DNA from 2 places in the Rhodobium gokarnense genome. Region 2 is predicted to be linked to the other one. Evidence: predicted binding sites of a transcription regulator. Region 2 holds the regulator's gene; the other holds the start of a gene.
The links. The regulator LexA, encoded in region 2, represses DNA repair genes until DNA is damaged. The targets are predictions, from matches to a motif close to TGTTCNNNNTGTGTTCNG.
Positions count from the first base shown of each region.

Region 1: the regulator LexA is predicted to act here: its motif matches at 921-938, upstream of parE (DNA topoisomerase IV subunit B).

Region 1 covers NZ_JAOQNS010000004.1:261,257-264,369, forward strand. The annotation lists gene parE (DNA topoisomerase IV subunit B) at 1-826, opposite strand, end outside; gene M2319_RS08835 (thioredoxin family protein) at 1,057-1,614, shown strand; gene purU (formyltetrahydrofolate deformylase) at 1,714-2,577, shown strand; gene M2319_RS08845 (efflux RND transporter permease subunit) at 2,645-3,113, opposite strand, start outside.
Region 2 covers NZ_JAOQNS010000011.1:5,023-8,135, forward strand. The annotation lists gene M2319_RS17330 (ComEC/Rec2 family competence protein) at 1-1,133, shown strand, start outside; gene lexA (transcriptional repressor LexA) at 1,148-1,861, opposite strand; gene M2319_RS17340 (L,D-transpeptidase family protein) at 2,190-3,113, shown strand, end outside.

The sequences.
Region 1 (3,113 bases), on a different contig from region 2:
AGGTGGCCGAGGCCGGCGGCGCATTGGCGCCTTCCAGCCAGTTGGCCGCGCAGGACCAGCGGATTTCCACGCCGCCGAAGAGATAGGCCTTGGAGCGGGCCATGCGGAAGAGGGTGGCCGGCTGGAACTTGCAGTTGGCGCCGAAGATCTCCGTGTCGGGCACGAAGCGCACGCGGGTGCCGCGCCGGTTCATGACCTCGCCGAGTTCCTCCAGGCCGCCGACCGGAATGCCGCGGGAAAAACACTGGCGATAGAGCCGGCGGCCGCGGGCGACCTCGACTTCAAGCTTTTCGGACAGGGCGTTGACGACGGAGACGCCGACGCCGTGCAGGCCGCCGGAGGTCTCGTAGACCTTGGAATCGAATTTGCCGCCGGCATGGAGTGTCGTCATGATCACTTCCAGGGCCGACTTGTCGGTGAATTTGGGGTGCGGGTCGACCGGGATGCCGCGGCCGTTGTCACTGACCGTCAGCGCCCCTTCGGCGTCGAGTTCGACCTCGATCCAGCTCGCATGGCCAGCGACCGCCTCGTCCATGGAGTTGTCGATGACCTCGGCAAAGAGGTGGTGCATGGCCTTGGAATCGGTGCCGCCGATATACATGCCCGGTCGCCGGCGCACCGGCTCAAGGCCTTCCAGGACCTCAATGTCGGCGGCGGAATAGCCGGTCTCGCCGCTGTCGCCCGTGCTCCTTGCGGGGGTGCGCGCGGCCGGCCGCGACGGCGCGGGGCGGTCCGCAGCGGCTTTGCGCTTTGCCGGACGGTTCTGCGCCTTCAGGTCGGCGACGCTCTCCTCGAGCTTGGCAAAAAGGTCTTCGGATTTGGCCATTTCCAGCGGGTCTTCCCAGGCGTTAAAGGGGGATTTCGCAGGCAAGCGAATCGGTTCGCATTCTGGCATGACGAAAAAGTAAAGGCGAGATCGGCGTTCGCGGCTTGTTCCATCACAAGTCCGCTAGCGGCGCAGAAGATGTCGGGCGCTGGCCAACGGCCATGGAAAATGACTGGCAAAACTGGTTTCTTGGGCAGCGATCCAATGCAATCGCACCGATGGAGGTTTTCATGGCTGCAACGCCCCCGCCGCCGGAACTCGGGATACCCGCTCCGGACTTCACGCTGCCCGGAATTGACGGCAAGACCCATTCGCTCAGCGAGCTGAAGGGCGAGAAGGGGACGGTCGTCGTCTTCATCTGCAATCACTGCCCCTACGTCAAGGCGATCACCGAGCGGCTGGTGAAGGCCGCCGACGACATGGCCGCCTTCGGCGTCAGCCTGATCGCCATCAATTCCAACGACACGGCGACCTATCCGGAAGATTCCTTCGACAGGATGAAGGACTTCGCCGCTGCGTCGGGCTTTTCGTTCCCCTATCTCCACGACGAGAGCCAGGAGGTGGCGCGGGCCTATGACGCCGTCTGCACGCCGGACTTCTTCGGCTATGACGCGGGCCTCACCCTTCGCTATCGCGGCCGGCTCGACGAGGGACGCAAGGACCCGCCGCCGGCCGGTGCCGACCGCGAGCTGGTCGATGCCATGAAGATGGTGGCCGAGACGGGAACGGGGCCGGAGATCCAGATCCCCTCCATGGGCTGCTCGATCAAGTGGAAGGAAACCGCCTGATCTTCGCCATCGCCGGACGGGTCCGCCCGTCCGGCTTTCCTCGCAGGGCCACGGCCCGCCACTCCCCAAAATCTGTAAAGCACATCCCGAGAGGTTGCCGTGACCACTGCGTCCTTCGTTCTCACCACCTTCTGCCAGAGCCGTCCCGGCATCGTCGCCGCCCTGTCCACGGCGATCTTCGAAATGGGCTGCAACATCGATGACCTGCAGCAGTTCGACGATCACGAGACCGACCAGTTCTTCGCCCGGATCGCGTTTGCCGCGGTGGACGGGGACATGACCAAGGACGAGGTGCTGGAGCGCCTTCAGCCGGACATGGAGCGCTTCGACATGACCTGGAAGCTGCGCGATGCCGACGCGCGGCGCCGGGTGCTGCTGCTCGCCTCGAAATTCGACCACTGCCTTGCCGACCTGCTGTACCGGTGGCGTATCGGCGAGTTGCCGATGGAGGTGGTCGGTGTGGTCTCCAACCACCCACGGACGACCTATCCGAACCTGTCGTTCCGGGACACGGAGTTCCGGCACCTCCCGATCACCAGGGACACCAAGGCCGCCCAGGAAGCCGAGATCCTGAAGATCATCGACGACTGGAAGATCGACCTGGTGGTGCTCGCCCGCTACATGCAGATCCTCTCCGACGACCTGTCGAAAAAGCTGCACGGGCGCTGCATCAACATCCACCATTCGTTCCTGCCGGGCTTCAAGGGCGCCAAGCCCTACCACCAGGCCTATGTGCGCGGCGTCAAGCTGATCGGCGCGACGGCCCACTACGTCACCAGCGATCTCGACGAGGGGCCGATCATCGAGCAGGACATCGAGCGCATCAGCCACCGCGACCGGCCGGAGGAACTGGTCCGCAAGGGCCGCGACATCGAGCGCCGGGTACTGGCCCGGGCCGTCAGGAGCCACCTTGAGGACCGGGTGCTGCTCAACGGCATGCGGACCATCGTGTTTCCGGATTGAGCGCTGTGTCGGGCACTGCCTGAAACGAAAAGGCCGGCGTCTCCGCCGGCCTTTTTTGTTGCCGATCCTACTCGGCGGCGTCGCTGACGCCTTTGCCGCGCCTTGCATCCCCGTCCGCGGCTGCCGGGGCGGGCGGGACGGCCGGGCGGGCCGTCTCCTCGTCATTGGCGGCCGTTGCCGGGGCGCCGTTTGCCGTTGCCATCGCCGGCCGCATCGCGCGGCCGCCGCCAAACCAGCGCCCGAACGCCTCGGACCAGACGAAGGGCACGGCGAGCATCGTCGGGATGACGACCAGCGTCAAAAGCGTGGAGAAGGCAAGGCCGGCGATGACCGCCGTCGAGAGCTGCACCCACCAGACGGCGGTGATCGAGCCGACCGAGACGACCCGGTTGACGAAGTCGAAATTGGTCTGGGTCGCCATCGGGATCAGGCCGGCAATCGTCGTGATCGTCGTCAACAGGATCGGTCGCAGCCGCTGCGCCGCCGTCTTCAATATCGCCTCGATCGGGTCGATGTCGTGGTCCTCGCGGAACCTG
Region 2 (3,113 bases):
CACTGATCGCCGGCCTTGCGACGGCACCCTATGCCGTCTTTCATTTCCAGAGGCTGGCGCCGCTCGGGCTCGTCGCCAATCTCGCCGCCATGCCGCTGGTCGCCTTCGTGGTGATGCCGCTCGGCGTCCTGTCGCTGATCGCCATCCCGTTCGGGCTCGACCCGCTCGTCCTGCCGGCCATGGGCTGGGGCATCGACCGGGTCATCGGCATCGCCGATTGGGTGGCGGCGGCCACCGGAACCGGATCGATCGTCGGCCGGGTGCCCGGCGTCGCCGTCCTTTCCGCAACGGCCGGCCTTCTCTGGCTGGCGCTCTGGAAGACCCGGCTCCGCCTCTTCGGCCTTGCCGGCATTGGCCTCGGGATGGCGCTGGCGCCCCTTGCCGCAACTCCGCACCTTCTCATTTCCGACGACGGCCGGCTGGTGGCGCTCCGCGGTCCCGGCGGAACCCTCCGCTTCGCGCCGGATACCAGGAACGATTTTGTGGTCGGCACCTGGCTGCGCGCCGACGGCGATCCGCGCCCAGTGGACGATCCGTCGCTCGTCGCAGGTGTTCTCTGCGACGACCTCGGCTGTGTTCTGGAAGGGGCAGAGAGGCAGGTCGGAATTTCGGGCAGGGGGCCGCCGACAAAGGAAGCCGCAGAACGATCCGGAGCACCGGCGTCGAATTGGGGTCAGGAGGCAACAGAACGGCAATACCCCAATGGCACCGGCCCACCAGAGGGTAGCCTCGCGGCGAATGACACGGGGGAAAGAGCCACCGCAAACGGCTCGGACTTGGCGCCGCAGCATCCGGAAACGACTGCCCCCGCCCGGCCGCCGCCGTCCGCTGTGACCGACCTTGCCGCCATCGTCGCCAAGGACCGTGCCCGCCAATTCTGGCGCATCGCTTTGGTGCGCCGGTCCCTCGCCTTTGCCGAGGACTGCCACGCCGCGGACATCATCATTGCGTCCTTCGCGGCGCCGAAAGACTGCGCCAGGCACGCCCTCGTCTTCGACCGGGCTGCACTTGCCCGCACCGGCGCGACCGCGATTACCTTCACCGGCGACGGGGACGCGCCCATCAGCATAGAGACGGCACTGTCAAAACTCCGCCGTCCCTGGCATCCGCCGGCACCACCTGAGCGGCGCTGACCGATGCCCGAAGCTCAGTAGCTCCGGAACAGGCCGACGAGCCTGCCCTGGATGCGCACCCGGTCGGGTCCGAAGATGCGGGTTTCATAGGCCGGATTGGCGGCCTCCAGGGCAATGGACGCGCCCTTGCGCCGCAGCCGTTTCAGAGTCGCTTCCTCCTCGTCGACGAGGGCGACGATGATGTCGCCGCTATTGGCCGTGTCGGCGCGCCGGATCACCACCGTGTCGCCGTCCAGGATGCCGGCCTCGATCATGGAGTCGCCTCGCACTTCCAGCGCGTAGTGCTCCCCGGCCCCGAGAAGGTCGGCCGGGACCGGAACGGAATGGGTGCGGTGCTGGATCGCCTCGATCGGGGTGCCGGCGGCGATGCGGCCCATCACGGGAATGGTGACCGAGCGGGCGTCGCTGTCGCCGGCCGGCTTGGCTGCGGCGGGCGCGCGACCCAGCGAGCCCTCGATGACGCTTGGATGAAAGCCTTTGCCGCGGCCGCTGGAAGCGAGACTGGGGGCGACCGACTCCGGCAGCTTGATGACTTCCAGCGCCCGCGCCCGGTTGGGCAGCCGGCGGATGAAGCCGCGTTCTTCCAGCGCCGTGATCAGCCTGTGGATGCCCGATTTGGAGCGAAGGTCGAGCGCCTCCTTCATTTCGTCGAACGACGGCGGGACCCCGGATTCCTTCAAACGTTCGTGAATGAACATCAACAGCTCGTACTGTTTCGGCGTCAGCATCGGTCGAACTCCGCAAGGTCCAAAGCGTGGTACAAACCACGAACGAAACATACACGTTCTATATGTGTTCCGCAACGGTTAAAAAATCGCTGATCTCGGGGAATTGCCCGAAAAGACGGTGTGTTCGGGCATCGCTCGCGGGCATTCGCGGGCAAGGGGATTCGCTTGCCCGTCAACGGCGACCGGCGCCTGGTGATGCAATTGGACGACAGTGCGGCGGCAAGCGCGCCCGAACCTGCAAACTTATTGCATTCAGAAACGAATTCCTTACACAGTTGCGGCTCGCTGGTGGGCGGCGGAAATCAGACGAATCGAGGCAGACAGACGGATGGCAAAGACGGTCCTGCGCAACATCGGAACGGCCGGGCTCCTGGTTGGAATCTTCACCATGGTCCCCGGCGGGCCGGTCCATGCCCAGAGCTTCCTCGACCGCCTGTTCAACCCGAAATATTACAAGGAAGACCGACAGAAGCCGGAGCCGGAGCGCAAGAAGGTGAAGGTGCGGATCAGTTCGCCGCGCTACTACACCTACAAGCCGGACAGCCAGCAGCTTTTTTCCTTTTCGGAACTGACGAAGGTGCCGGAGCGCGCGCCGGCACCGCTGGCGACCCTGCCGGAAGGGCCGGCGGCCGCGCCGGCGCTCCCCGGCGACGAAGCGTTGTCACTCCCGCCCGAGACGTCCGCGCCCGTCGAGACGGAAGCATCGGCCGTTCCGACCGAGGACATGGCCGCCCCGGAAGCGAATGCCGAGGACCTGACGGAAGCCGCGATTGACGACGCCGGTGATGCCGCTTTGCCGGAGACGACCGAGACCATCGGTGCGGCGGATGGCGTTGAAACGGCGCCGCTGCCGGACGTCGAGGCGGACGCTGCCGACACCATTTCCGAGGACGTGCCGGCGGCCGAGGCCGCCGATGCCGCGCCCGTCGACATGAGCGATCCGGGTGTCGCGCTCCTTGCCGCCGCCGCCGCTCTGAGGGGCGACGACGCCGCGTCCGGCGAGACCGTCGCGGCGCCGGCGGCCGTCGCGGAAGCCGATCCGGCGGCCGAAATCGGTCCCGCTGCCGATGCGGACGCCGCTGGCGAAACGCCGCTCGCCGCCGAGCTTGAGCCGGCCGCAACGCAGGCTGGCCCCGTTGCCGATGCCACCCCCACCGGGAGCGACGGCGTCGATACGGAACCGACCGGCTCGACCGTGACCGCAGCACCGGTCGAGACCGCGTCCCCGGCGATCGCCGAAGCGGTCCGTCCG